Regions from separate parts of the Caballeronia sp. SL1002 genome, predicted to be linked through region 3. Evidence: predicted binding sites of a transcription regulator. Region 3 holds the regulator's gene; each other region holds the start of a gene.

Region 1 (4,749 bases), on a different contig from region 3:
GTTTCAGCCTTCGGCGTCTGACCGGACAGAAAACCCACCGCGATCTTCGCAGCGGCCGCTGCAACGATCTCGCTCGGCTTCAGGATCGTGTTGTACTCGTCGCCCGCGATAATCAACTGGAGGCCCGCGAGGGTCGCGTCGTTGCCCGTGACGGGCGGCACCGGATTGACGCCCGCCGCCTTGAAGGCCGCGACTGCGCCGCCGCCCGTGCCGTCGTTGGCCGCCACCACGCCGACGATCTGCGAGCCGAAGCGCGTGATCTGCCCGCTCACCCACTGCTGCGCTTTCGGCGGCGCCCAGTCGGGCGTGTCGTACTCGGCCAGCGTCTTGTAGCCGCTGCCTTCCAGTCCGGCGTGAATGCCCTTTTTGATGAGTCCCGCAGCCGCGTCGGTCGGCGAGCCGTTGACCTGAAGCACGCCGCCCTTCGAGGCCGGCACGCCCGATTCCTTCAGATGCTGAACGAGCGATTGCGCGATGGCCTTGCCGATACCTTCGTTATCGAACGAGACGTAGTAGCTCGCGGGCGTCGACGGTACAGGCCGGTCATACGCGATGACCTTGATGCCCTGACCCTGCGCCATATGAACGAGCGACGCGGCGGCCGTCGAATCCACCGGATCGAGCACGATCACTTTGGCGCCCTGCGCGATCACCGAGTTGAACTGCTGCTGCTGCGTGGCGACGTCGGCATTGGCGTTCTGATAGAGCACCTTGCAATCGGGACAGAGCTTGCTCATCTCGGCCTTGAAGCCGGGGAAATCGTGTTGTTCATAGCGTGTCGACGCTTGATCGGGCATCAGGAAAGCCACCGTGCCGCTGGGCGCGGCCCATGCCGCCGTGCCGCTCATGAGGCTCAGGCCGAGCGCACTGGCGCCGATCAGTCGGTTCGAAAGTCTGGTCATGGAATGTCTCCGTCTTTTAGAAAAATCGGCACAGGTTCTGCCGTGGTTGGGCCGCTTGAGGCTTTTTGTTGAAGTTCTTCGCCAGCGATGTCCGGATCGATGCCGACCGTGACGGGCTAACCAAATACTTCGGAGAGGGACATGGCGTCGGACGATTCGGCCGCGCTGCCCGCATTGAGTTGCTGATAGGCGCGCCATCGCGACGGCGGCATGCCCTTGAGCGACAAGAACTGTCGATTGAAATTCGAGAGGTTGTTGAAGCCGACGCGGTAACAGATGTCGGTGATACTCAGTTCGCCCGACATCAGCAACTGGCACGCGAGATTGATGCGCAGCCGGTTGATGTACTGCACGAACGGAACGCCGGTGTGCCGGCGGAAATAGCGCGAAAACGCGCTGACGCTTTGACCGATGAGTTCCGCCAATTCGGATTCGTGCAACTCTTGCGACAGGTTCTTGCCGATATAGGACAGCACATGGTTGATGCGCGTTTCGGCGTAGCGCGTCGGGTCGGCGCAGTACGTGTCGCTGGCAAGCTTGATCGGCGCTACGCTTTGCACCAGCAAGTCGAGCAGGGCAAGAAGCAGGGTCACGCGCCGCAAGCCCTTCGCGACGAGCAATTCGCGCATGATCGGCTCGGCGGCCGCGCCTGTTTCAGGCGTGAAGAGAACACCCCAGCGCGACGCATCGAGCAACGAATCGACGCGCTTGAGTTCGGGGAAAGCCGTGATTGCACGCGCAATGAAGTCCGCGTCGAACTGCAGGATCAGACAGCGTTCATCGACGCGTTCGCCCTTCGGCACGCTGCTGACCCAGTTGTGCGGAAGATTCGAGCCGACCATCACGAGATTGCCGGGCGCGAAGTTCCCGATGAAATCCCCGACGAAATATTTGCCTGTCGTCGAGGTAATCAACTGAATTTCGTATTCGGGATGGAAGTGCCAGCGCACCGTCCGATAGGGATAACCATGGGACCAGATCTTGAAGGACTCGTCCCGCCGCACGGCCACCAGTTCCAGGTCGGGCTGGATATTTTTCGTTTCGCGGGAATGCGCCTGCGCCGCCGCGCCAAGCGTCGTGTGCATCTGTCTGTCTCCTGAACCTATTCTGTTTTTTTCGACAGTTCGCGTAGATCGTGTTGCGGTTGCCGTAGGAGAAAAATAGACCCGTAGCGGTAATCTCGCCACTGAAATTAAGACCGCTAACCGATACTTTTTTGCATCGGGGTATGTCCGTACGGGAAAGGCGTAGAGGCTTGTGCGTCGCAGCAGCGCGAGCAGGCAGCCGCGTTTCGCGTCGCATTCGATCTCGATGTGAGGCGGGATTTTCGTTTCCGGCACAACCCGAGTGGAATGCCAGCGCGCCGCTCTGTGAGGGACCGAACACGTGCGATTTTGCCGCTAAAAGTGGCTATGTGCGATTCCTCACACTTTGTTGCACTTTGTTTCAACTGCCTGGAAGTCCCGCCCAGAAAGGCTCTCAGCGCTACGGTAGGCGTTGGAGGTCTTCGCGGAGCCTGCTGGACGGTGAAGTTTTCAAACGAGGGACCGTTAAAGAATTCAACACACGACAAACGGACAGTAGAGGCCCTTATGAAGATCGAATCCAGCAACAACACGAACGCAGTGACCCAGACCGGCGCCACGCGGGCAATCAATAGCATCGACGCGGCGAGCGCCGTCGGCGCCGTGCAAAAGACGAGCGCGAGCAGTTCGACGGTCAGCTTGTCGTCGGTGTCGGCGCTGCGTGCGGCGAACGTCCCGGATATCGACACGGCGAAGGTCGACTCGATCAAGGCCGCGCTTCGCAACGGCACGTACAAGGTCGATACGAACAAGATCGCCGACGGCATGATGCGCAGCGTAGGCGACTTGCTGCAAACGAAAGCGGTCTGAACGCAGCCGATCACACCCGCGTGGCCGCCAGCCGTGGCGGCTATTTCAGGAACGCGTCGAAGTGCTGTGCGCCGGCAGCACAACGTGGTTCGAGGAAGTCCAGTGTACGAACCCGTGGCGCCATGAATTGCCGCCGCTGAAAGAGCGCGTGGACGGGCGCATCGGGACCGCGCCGCGCTCGCGCAATCGTCGATCAGTGCCGTCCATGCGCGCGCGTCGCTCACGCGAAAAGCGAAATGGTCGATGCGCGGTACAGGAACGGCGGCGGCCGCCCGTCCGCTCGTATGGACCAAATGAATGACGGCACGGCCGTCGAGATAAAGGCAATAGCCGTCGACGCCGAATGGCGGTCGAAGTCCAACTTCCATTTGCGCGACATCGGCAAAAAACGCGCGCAACGTTTCGACGTCGCCGGAGACGATCGTGACGTGAACGAGGTGCATGGCAAACTCGCGAAGGCAAAGGATTCATTATCGACGCGCGCCATGCCGTCGATAATGTGGCCGTTCATTGCATCGCTTTCAAAACGAGTCCGAAGAATGCCGCGGTTGGTTACGGGCTTGTTCACCGATATCCCGGTCATCAACACCGAACTTATATTCATGCGCGAACGGAAAAAAGCGACCCTTATCGGGTTGGTTGCGGTGCTTCTCTGGAGCTCGATTGTCGGCCTGATTCGCGGTGTGAGCGAAGGACTCGGCGCAACCGAAGGGGCCGCGATGATATACACGGTGGCCTCGGTCATCCTGTTCTTCTCGGTGGGATTTCCGAACTTGCGGAGGTTCTCGCGCCGCTATCTGGTCTGGGGCAGCCTGCTGTTCGTCGCTTACGAGTTATGCCTGTCGCTTTCGATCGGATATGCAAGCAATGGACGTCAGGCAGTGGAGGTTGGCATGGTCAATTATCTATGGCCGACATTCACGCTGATTGCGGCCATTCTGTTCAACGGGCAGCGCTCGAACTTCCTGATCTTTCCGGGGTTCTTGCTCTCGCTCGTGGGGATTGGCTGGGTGTTGGGCGGCGATCAGGGTTTCAATGTTGCCGAGATGCTGACCAATGTCGAAGCCAATCCCTTAAGCTTCGGCCTGGCTTTCGCCGGCGCATTGATCTGGGCCGCGTATTGCACGGTCACGGCCAGAATCGCCAAGGGAAGCAATGGCGTGACGCTGTTCTTCATGCTGGTTGCACTCACGCTATGGGTTAAGTGCGGCGTCGAGGGCGGCGGTGCGATGCACTTCAGTTTGCGCACCGTTATCTATCTCGTGCTCGCGGCGTCGGCGCTTGGATTCGGCTATGCCGCGTGGAATATCGGCATCCTCCACGGGAACGTGACCGTGCTTGCTGGGGCGTCCTACTTCATACCCGTCCTCTCGTCGATGCTAGCGGCCAAGCTGCTGAATTCGCCGTTGCCCTTCGCTTTCTGGCAAGGCGCGTCGATGGTTTGCGCGGGATCCATTCTTTGCTGGATCGCGACGCGTCAAATCGAGGCGGTGCCTGTTGTGGAATAGCGTGCGCGTTCCATGCTCGACCAGCCAAAACACGCTTGGTTGGCGCGCCCCGATCCCGGCAAACCACAGAGAATCAACGCGTAAGCCTTACGTTAGCACTTCCAGTTTATGCACTGTTGTTTACAGACTCCGCACGAGCCTTAAGCGGCGATGGCCTTATTGCCGCGCCGTGCGGGACTATTGCGCCGAGGTAAACAATGTTCTCGATTGCAAGGATATTCACCGGACAGTTCGACGGCATGGGGCACACCATCTCCGGGTTTTCGATGAGGGACCTCGTCGACGCTACGAGCGACGATTATGTCGGCATGTTCGCGATCGTCGAACCCGCCGCTATAGTGCGCAATCTCACTGTGAGCGGCAATGCGAGCACGGCGATCGGTACGCGACTCGGGCTTCTTGCGGGCCGCAATCGCGGGACGCTGGTCAACGTGCATACATCGG
Region 2 (4,749 bases), 370 kb from region 3:
GCTCCGCCGTCTTCGCTCTTCAGACGTTCGAGCTTCGCGCAGATCGCGGCGGCCGCCGCCGCGTCCGGCTCGGCGCTCGCGCGATACGCGGCGAGCTGGTCCGAGAGCACGTCCTTGGTTGCAAGAAACGTGTCGATCATGTCGCGGCGCAGAACGAGTTCGTTGTTGCGGGCGCGGTCGAGCAGCGACTCCAGGATGTGGGTCGTCTCGGTCAGCGCGGTAAAGCCGAACGTGGCCGCGCCGCCCTTGATCGAGTGCGCCGCGCGGAAGATCGCCGCGAGATCCTCGGGATCCGGGTTGGCGATATCGAGAACGAGCAGCAACTGCTCCATCTGCGCGAGCAGCTCGTCGGCCTCGTCGAAGAAGGTTTGATAGAACTGGGTAATATCGAGTGTCATGCTTTTCTCACCGCCAAAAGGCTGGGTCAGTCGTCGCCGCTATTCGCGTTTTAAGTAGGTCCGGCTTCCTTGCGGCCCTGGCCGCCAGGACGCCGTTCTAGTCCTGTTCCGCCGCTTCCGAGATCGCCGCCACGACTTCCGTGAGCAGGTCCGGGTCCAGCGGTTTTTCGATCCAGCCCGTCGCGCCGGCCGCCCGCGCCGCATCCTTGAAGGGCTCGCCGGACTCCGTCGTGAGGACGAGGATCGGAGTGGCCTTGTAGGCGTGGTTCGCGCGCAGCTCCGCGATCAGGTCGAGGCCGCTTTTACCCGGCATGTGGTGATCGGTCAGCACGAGATCGAACGGCTCGGCGAGCGCCGACTCCAGTCCTTCCACGCCGTCGGCGGCCACGGTGACGCTGTAGCCGGACGCCGTGAGCGTCGCCGCGAGGATTTGCCGCATGGCGGCGGAGTCGTCGATTGCCAGAATGTTCTTGATCATGGAATTCTCTGCTGGTGATGGCCGGTCGGTCGCTGTCTTCTCGGGCAGCGTCGCGCCGGTCACTAAGCTGTCTTAACGTCGCCGCAGCGCAGGACTTGAGGGTTAATGCGTCGAAGTTGCTTGCGAAATAGGCAAAATCGACGAAATTTGCACGGGCGTCGGGGCGCGATGCGCCGGGTCGAGCGCGGCAGGCACCGTCGCGGCGGCCGGACGGATTGCTCCAGACGTTGCGGAATGAGCCGGAATGCCCGGAATCAGCCGGTCGAACAGCGGTTTATTGCCGGATTTAGGCAGTTTGGTATCGATACCCGCGCCGGCTGCGTTGTCCGACACCGTGGTCGCGCTCGAATCGTCGCGCGTCATGGCTTCCTCGGACTTCCGGTTCAGCACGATGATGCTGATCCGCCGGTTTTCCGGGTCCATTGCATCTTTCTTGTTCAGGTTCTGCGTCGATGCAAGGCCGAGCACGCGCAACACCTTCGCCTCGTCCATGCCGCCCGAAATGAGTTCGCGCCGCGACGCGTTCGCGCGATCCGCCGACAATTCCCAGTTGCTGTAGCCCTTTTCGCCGCCCGCGTAGCGCACGGCGTCCGTGTGGCCCTGCACGACAATCCGGTTCGGCACGTCGTTGAGCGTCTTGCCGATCTCGCGCAGGATGTCGCGCATGTACGGCTGCACGTTGTCGCTGGAGAGCGCGAACATCGGCCGCTTCTGCGTATCGACAATTTCGATGCGCAGCCCGGTCAGCGTGGAGTCGATACGGATCTGCTGCTTGAACTGGCGCAGCATCGGATTGGCTTCGATGGCGGCCATCAGCTTCACCTGAAGGTCGTGCAGCCGCGCCTGTTCGCGCCGCTCCAGTTCGCCGGTGGCGTCTTTCAGCGCCTGTTCGTCGGGCTTGGCCGACGTGCGCTTGCCGAGCTTGGAATCGAGCGTTGACGCGGGGTCGTTAAGACGCACCGTGCCGTGCTCGGGGTTCGAGATGTCGTTGCCGCCGCCATTCAGGATGCTCGAATCCATGCCGCTGCCTTCGCCGCCGAGAATCGCGGCCTTGAGCGGCATGTTGAAATATTCCGCGATCCCGCGCCGTTGCACTTGCGACACCGAACTGAGCAGCCACATCAGCAGGAAGAACGCCATCATCGCGGTCATGAAGTCGGCGTAGGCGAGCTTCCACGCGCCGCCGTGATGCGCCTTCCTGGACGAAATAATGCGCTTGATGTAAATCGGGCGGGATTTGTCGTTGCTCATCTCGATGCCTGTGAGGTCACGCGCGGCCTTGCGGCGCGCTTATTTGGCCTTGACCCGGCGCACGTGTTCTTCCAGTTCGGTGAACGACGGGCGCTCGGTCGAGAACAGCACCTTGCGGCCGAACTCCACCGCGATGGCGGGCGCGTAACCGTTCAGGCTCGCGAGAATGGTGACCTTGATGCACTGGAACATCTTGGTGGATTCGGCGAGCCGCTGTTCCGCGACGCTCGCGAGCGGACCGATCAGGCCGTAGGACATCAAAATGCCGAGGAACGTGCCGACCAGCGCCTGCGCGATCATCTCGCCGAGAATGGCGGGCGGCTGATCGGCGGACGCCATCGTGTGGACCACGCCCATCACGGCCGCGACGATACCGAACGCCGGCATTGCGTCGCCGACCTTGTGGAGCGCCTGCGCAGGGGCTTCGCCTTCGCTGTGATGCGTCTCGATTTCCTCGTCCATCAGGCTTTCGATCTCGAACGCGTTCATGTTGCCGCCGACCATCAGCCGCAGGTAATCGGTCGTGAACTCGACGATATGCTTGTCCGCGAGAATCATCGGGTACTGCGTGAAGATCGGGCTTTTTTCGGGATCGTCGATATCCGCTTCGAGCGTGAGCGTGCCTTCCTTGCGCGCCTTCGCGAGCAGGACGTAGAGCAGGCCCATCAGCTCCATGTAGACCGCCTTGTCGTACTTGGACCCTTTGAAGAGGGTGGGGATCACGCGCAACGTCGCCTTGATCGTCTTCATCCCGTTGCCGAGGATGAACGCGCCGACTCCGGCGCCCGCGATCATCAGGATTTCCACCGGTTGCACGAGCGCCCCCAGATGACCGCCTTCCAGCGCATAACCGCCGAAAACGGACAGCAAAGTCACTAGTGTTCCCACGAAAATCAGCACTTTTGAATCCTCAAGGTTTGTTGCGGTAACACCGCCGTTTATTGGTTTACGGCAGGTCGTTCGAAAACTTTGAGGAAAAAATTGCCGGGCAAACGGTTGGCTTACGGCTGAGCGGCGTGTGCTGCAGAGGCGTCGAGGCTTCGTGGGACGGGCTTCCGAAGGTGTTTTTGGACTCGCTGCGCGGACGGCCCTTGGCGGCGCTACTTCTTTCGGACTAGCTCGTCGGAACGAGCGACACAAGGTCGCGTCGTCCGCCTGGGCGATATTCAACCGGTTGCGCGCGCGCCAAGCTGGAGGCCAATCTCACTCCACCGGCCCGGCTGACGGGCAATGCCGCCATGACCGCCCCGCGCAAGTCGTCCCTCCAGATTCCAGGCCAGCCTGCGCTCGATCCACGCGCCTGGCGCGTTCTCGGATCGAGCACATTCGCCTTCACCATGTGCTTTGCCATCTGGATGATGTTCGCGATTCTCGGCATCCCGCTCAAACAGCAGCTCGGCCTCTCCGACACCCAGTTCGGCATGATCGCGGCCGCGCCGGTGCTCTCGGGCGCGCTCGCCCGGGTGCCGCTCGGCATCTGCACCGACCGCTTCGGCGGCCGCATCGTTTTTCTCCTCACGATGCTGTCCACCGCCGTCCCGCTCTGGCTCATCGCCTATGCGAGCGCGTTCTGGCAGTTCATCGCGCTCGGGCTGCTGGTCGGTCTCGCGGGGGCCTGCTTTTCGATCGGCACGCCGTATGTGGCGCGCTGGTTCCCCAAATCGCGCCAAGGATTCGCGATGGGGATTTTCGGCGCGGGCAACTCCGGCGCGGCGCTGACCAAGTTCGTGGCGCCCATGCTCATCATCGCGGCCGGAACGTGGACGATCGTGCCGAAGGTCTACGCCGTTGCCATGCTCCTGACCGCGCTGGTGTTCTGGCTGACCTCCGCGAGCGACCCGCGGCATCGCGTCCCGAAAGCGGCGCAAAGCACGAACAACGCGCGCGTGCTGGCCGACCGGCGCGCGTGGCGCTACTCGCAGTATTACTCGGTGGTGTTCGGCGGCTACGTCGGACTGGCGCTGTGGATGCCGCACTACTACGTGACCCATTACGGCTTTCATATCGAGCAGGCCGCGCTGCTCGCCGCATGTTTTTCGCTGCCCGGCGGCGTGCTGCGCGCCTTCGGCGGCTGGTTATCGGACCGTTACGGCGCTTACCGCACGACCTGGGCGGTCATGTGGATCGTGTTCGCGTGCTTCTTCGTGCTGAGCTATCCGGAAACGCGCCTGGTGGTCGAATCGGCTAACGGGCCGCTCGATTTCGGCATCGCGCTGTCGCCAGCGGTCTTCACCGTGCTGATGTTCGTCGTCGGCATTGCGATGGCGATCGGCAAGGCCTCGGTCTTCAAGTTCATCTCCGACGATTACACCGACAACATCGGCGCGGTCTCAGGCGTCGTGGGCCTCGCGGGCGGCCTCGCCGGCTTCGCGCTGCCCATCCTGTTCGGCGCGCTCGTCGACCTCACCGGCGTGCATAGCACCTGTTTCATGCTGCTGTTCGGCGCGACCGCCATCAGTCTCGTCTGGATGCATTTCTCCTTCCGCCCGGCCGGTTCCGGCCCAACGCCCGGCCGCCGCGCCGTTTGATCGCCCGCTTTTCAAAAAGAAAAAATCCATGTCCAACTCGATCCTCACTCACTGGCAGCCGGAAGATCCGGCTTTCTGGAAGTCCACCGGCGCA
Region 3 (4,749 bases):
CGAATGGATATCGGCCCGTGCGCGCGCATAGGGGTGAATTGGCAGGAGAACGCAGGCTTGTTCGCGGGATAGGTTGCAGGGCTAACCGATATGCTGTGAGCTGGCAAAAGTGCGCAGCATCCGTTCTTACGTCGAGTGCGACTCGCCGGGATGTCAGGCGCGCAGACTTATTTCTTCAGGGTTTATTTCATATGGCGACGGTCAGCATTCTCATTCCCGCGTACAAACCGGATTATCTGCGCAAGGCGATCGCGAGCGCCCAGGAGCAGAGCTTCGCCGATATCGAAATCCTGGTCGGGGACGACACGACCGAGGGTGTGCTGCGCGACATCGTCGAAGGTATCGACGATCCGCGCGTGCAGTACTTTCACCACGGCTTTCGTGACGGCCGGGCCAATTCGCGGCGGCTTTGGGAGCGAGCGAGCGGACAGTACGTCAAGTGGCTTTACGACGACGATCTGCTGATGCCGCAGTCGGTCGAGGTGCTGATCGGCGCGCTCGGGCAGCATCCGGAATCGGTCATGGCGTTTCACGAGCGGGTGTTTATCGACGGCGGCGACAACATCGTCCATGTGCCGCCTTCACTGATCGCCACGGGCGAGACGGCGCTGATCGATCGCAAGTTTCTCGTGCAGAACATGATCGCCGGTGCGAACAATTTCATCGGCGAGCCGAGCAACGTGATGATGGTCCGCGATCGCGTCGATTTCTCGTCGCTCATGGCGTATCGCGCGTGGAACGTGACTTTCCTGAACGATGTCGCGATGTACATGAATCTCGCCGCGCAGGCTCCGCTGGTTCTGGTGGGCGGCTACATGAGCTGCTTTCGCAAGCACGCGGCGCAGACGTCGAGCGGATCGAGTCCGATCATCGCGGCCGGCTACTACGAGTGGGAAGTGATGGTGCGCGGCGAAGCGTCGGCGGGCCAGTTCTCGGTCGACGGGCTGGTAAAAGCCGCCGGGCACCTGAAGAAGGTGTACGGGCACGGAATCGAGACGCTTGGCATCGCGGAACTGGTTCCCTTGCTGAACAACTTGCAGGAATTGACCGCGCAGCCGACGGCGGACCTCTTCGATTCGCCGCAATTCCGCGCCGACGTCGCGAACGTCGGCACGATGATGGGACGCCGTCTGGCCGCAGTGTAACGCCAGCAATTTCTTTCGCGCCCGCGTGCCCGGGCGCAACGCTTTCCCTTCCTTGGCCCTTGCGGTGGCACGCATTCGATGCCGCCGCGCCTCCCGGAGCCGATCCGTGCAATAGCACCGGTCGCGCCTCACGTTTCACCTCATCCCAAAAACTCGCGATCGTTCGGTATCTGCGCGCTCAGGCTCGGAATATCGGTTTTATCGCGCCCACGTCGGGCGCAGGCAGAACTACGCGCGCCATATCGGCGGAGATTTCGTGGGGGGTTTTAAAGCAGGCTCGGAGGGCTAGCCATCGAGACCGTGTTCGGGCATTCGCTGACTCGCGACGCTGAAAAAAAGCAGGCGACGCGTCGCCTCGCATTCGCGAGTGGCGTGCTGCTCGTCCATGCCGCGCCACGGCGATCGCGACTTTCGAGCCGCGGTGAATGGCGAATCAGCCCGCTGCGCTCGGCGTAGGCCGTGTATGGGAACGGCGACCCGGAATCTGGCGCGGCAGGCGGGGACGGATCCGCTGAGCGGCTGCCGAACCGTCTTGCGCTGGAGCATTCCATCGGCCGCGCGGCCGACGACAACAACGCAAACGGCACTGAGCGCGACGGCGCTGCGGCTGATCGACCTCGATGGTTTCAAGGACGTGACCGACACCTGCGGCCATGCGGCCGGCAGACGTGCTGCTGCAAGCCTTCGCGGACCTGCCGGCGCGACGCGTGCGCAAGAGCGGTACGGTGGCAACGAACTTGTCGTGGCGCGCGACGTGGCCAGGCAGAACGACGTGCAGGCGAGCGCGGACGATATCCACGGCGTGCTGGCGACGCCTCTGACGGTGCAGGATCACGCGGTGCCGGATGGCGCGTACGCGCCGTTACAGGATATCGCCGCGCCAATGCGCGCCGCCAACCGCGCGATGCACCGCGTTAAAACTAAAACGTCCGGCCGTAACCGCACGGAATCCGCCGTGCGGCGCGGCTTCGAACCGGACGCGGGTCCGGCAAACCGCTGAAGTTACGCTGCGACGCCCGACCACGCCTGTTCGCGCAGTTTCGCGCGAAGCCGCGCGACGGCCTGGCTGTGCAACTGGCAAACCCGCGATTCGCTCACTTCCATCACCGCGCCGATTTCGCGCAGGTTCAGGCCGCGTTCGTAGTACAGGCTCATCAGCAGCTTTTCGCGTTCCGGCAGCTTGTCGATGGCTTCGATCAGCGCCGAGCGCAGGCTGTCGTCGAGCAGCGCGGAGAGCGGATCCGAACGGTCGACGCAATAGCGGTCGAGGAACGGCTCGTCGTCGGCGGAGCGGTCGAAGTCTTCGTAATAGATCAACTGGCTGCCGTGCAAGTCCTGCAGCATGGTCTGGTATTCGTCGAGCGGCATTTGCATGTGCTCGGCGATTTCCGTCTCGCTCGCCGACCGGCCAAGGTTCTGTTCAACCTTGTGAACCGCCGATTCCACCTCGCGCGAGGTCTTGCGCATGCTGCGCGGCAGCCAGTCGTTCGCGCGCAGTTCGTCCAGCATCGCGCCGCGGATTCGCTGGCTCGCGTAGGTTTCGAACTGAGCGCCCTGATCTTCCTTGTAGCGGCCAGCCGCATCAAGAAGGCCGATCATGCCGGCCTGAATCAGGTCGTCGAGATCGACGCTCGCCGGCATTTTAGCGACGAGCTGCAGGCCGAGCCGTCGCACGAGCGGCGCATAGCGCGTCAGCACGTCGGCTTGAGAGAGTTTTCCTTGGGCGTTGTACATCGTAATCCCCTGTTCCTGTATCACACCGAAACCGCGCTGCTCATGGCAAAGGCGGAGGCGGTCTCGGCGCGGTGTGTCGGGGCAAATTTCGCGGCTAATTCCGCGGATGTCCCGGCACGCGTGCCCGTCATGTCAACTTCACTCATCGGCTCGGCCGTGAGGTCCAGACCGCGCGCCGCTTTCGCGGGACGCATCGGCCAATACTGCAGTTCTGCTGCGATATAGCGGTAATCGCGGGCGGCGGCGGTGGCCGGGAACGCGTCGACCGCGCACCGTCCAAGTTCGCGCGCCCGTGCCACACGGGCATCTTCGGCGACATATCCGGCCTGGCTCAGCGACACCGCCAGATACCGGCTCGCGACGCCCGCGAGGTTATCGAAGGCGACCGATGCGTCGGCCGCGTTCTGAACGTGGTTCACCAGCACGCGAAACTGTGCGATGGCGTGCGCGTAGTGCAGGCGCTTCATGCAAGCGTAGGCTTCGGTGATCGCGGCCGCGGCCACCCGCGTGACGATCAAGAAGTCCTGCGCCTGAGCCGCGAGCGACGACAACGCGCCGTTGCGATCCAGTTGCGTGTCGATCAGCACGATGTCGGCGGGACCGTCGAGCAGCACGCGGCTGCGCGCGGCATCGTGGCTCACGCGTTCGTCGCGGGCTGCGGCGATCAGCGAAAAACCGAGTTCGGTGCGCGTCACGGCGTCCTGTAAAAAGCGCTTGCCCGCCATCACGGCAGCCAGCGCGCCCGTGTCCTTCAAACCCACCAGCGACGCGATCGAGCCTGAATTCTGCCGTTCGTCGATCACCAGCACGTCCTTGCCTTGCTGCGCGAGCGCGGCGGCGAGGTTCACGACAGTCGACGTGCAGCCTATTCCCGCTGGCCCGCCCGCCACTGCCACCACACGCGACCCGCTATGCGTGAGCAGCCTTCGCAGGCCCTCCGCCTGGTCGAGTACGAGCTTATCCAAAGTGGACCTCATGGAGTTCGGTGGCGGCGCGCGCGGACAGCGCGGACAGCAATGCGGGTACTTCTTCGTCTTGCGGCACGAACGGCGAGCCGTCGCGCGGAATGCAGAATGCGCTCTTGATCAGGAACCGCTTGGTGGCGACGTACAGGTTTTCCGGCACCTTCTGACCCGTCGATACGTAATGCACCGGCAGCTTGTAGCGGATCACCGTATCGATCACGCCGCCCAGATTGGTCGCTTCGTCGAGTTTGGTCAGGATGCAGCCCGCGAGCGGCGGCTGGTCCGGCGCGCTCTGATAGGCCTGCACGACTTCGTTCAGCGTGTCGCCGTGGCTCGTCGCGTTCAGCAGCAAGAGGCGCTGCACCGGCAGACCCGCGCCGCACAGCATCGAAATGTGGTCGGACACCATGCGGTCGCGCTGGCTCATGCCGATCGTATCGATCAGCACGATGTGCTTGTTGCGCAATTCGGACAGCGCGAGTTGCAGGTCGGCCGCGTCTTTCACCGCGTGGACCGAAACGCCGAGAATCTTGCCGAAGATGCGCAATTGTTCATGCGCGCCGATCCGGTAGCTGTCGGTGGTAAGCAAGGCGACCTTGCTCGCGCCGAAGCGCATCACGCAGCGCGCGGCGAGCTTCGCGGTGGTCGTCGTCTTGCCGACGCCCGTCGGGCCCATCAGCGCGAACACGCCGCCGCGTTCCATCATCGCTTCTTCGCTGTCCATCACCGGCAGATTGGTTTCGAGCACTTGCTGAACCCATTCCATCGCCGATTCAGCGGTTTCCATCTCCGGCATGTTGTCGATCACCATGCGCACGAGCTGCGCCGAGAATCCGGCGGCGAACAGGCGCTTGGTGAGCGCGGCGTTGTTCGGGCTGCGGCGCTGGCGGTCGCCCCACAAGAGG

The links. Region 3 encodes FliA, which starts transcription of late flagellar genes. Its sites were predicted from a motif close to CTAAAGTTTNNNNNNNNNNNGCCGNTA; they were not measured.
Region 1: flgM (flagellar biosynthesis anti-sigma factor FlgM) is a predicted target of FliA. The motif match lies at 2,429-2,455, and genes of this name have one in related genera.
Region 2: motA (flagellar motor stator protein MotA) is a predicted target of FliA. The motif match lies at 3,074-3,100, and genes of this name have one in related genera.

What each region holds. Positions count from the first base shown of each region.
Region 1 covers NZ_JBYMUW010000003.1:505,372-510,120, reverse strand. Annotated here, with positions in the region: gene AC3D25_RS19725 (ABC transporter substrate-binding protein) at 1-902, opposite strand, end outside; gene AC3D25_RS19720 (AraC family transcriptional regulator) at 1,019-1,933, opposite strand; gene flgM (flagellar biosynthesis anti-sigma factor FlgM) at 2,495-2,797, shown strand; gene yddG (aromatic amino acid DMT transporter YddG) at 3,400-4,305, shown strand.
Region 2 covers NZ_JBYMUW010000002.1:2,599,768-2,604,516, forward strand. Annotated here, with positions in the region: gene cheA (chemotaxis protein CheA) at 1-398, opposite strand, end outside; gene AC3D25_RS14490 (response regulator) at 496-876, opposite strand; gene motB (flagellar motor protein MotB) at 979-2,127, opposite strand; gene motA (flagellar motor stator protein MotA) at 2,167-3,027, opposite strand; gene AC3D25_RS14505 (MFS transporter) at 3,366-4,655, shown strand; gene AC3D25_RS14510 (NarK family nitrate/nitrite MFS transporter) at 4,684-4,749, shown strand, end outside.
Region 3 covers NZ_JBYMUW010000002.1:2,969,098-2,973,846, forward strand. Annotated here, with positions in the region: gene AC3D25_RS16125 (glycosyltransferase family 2 protein) at 192-1,145, shown strand; gene AC3D25_RS16130 (diguanylate cyclase domain-containing protein) at 1,609-2,145, shown strand; gene AC3D25_RS16135 (RNA polymerase sigma factor FliA) at 2,148-2,879, opposite strand; gene AC3D25_RS16140 (MinD/ParA family ATP-binding protein) at 2,900-3,844, opposite strand; gene flhF (flagellar biosynthesis GTPase FlhF) at 3,837-4,749, opposite strand, start outside.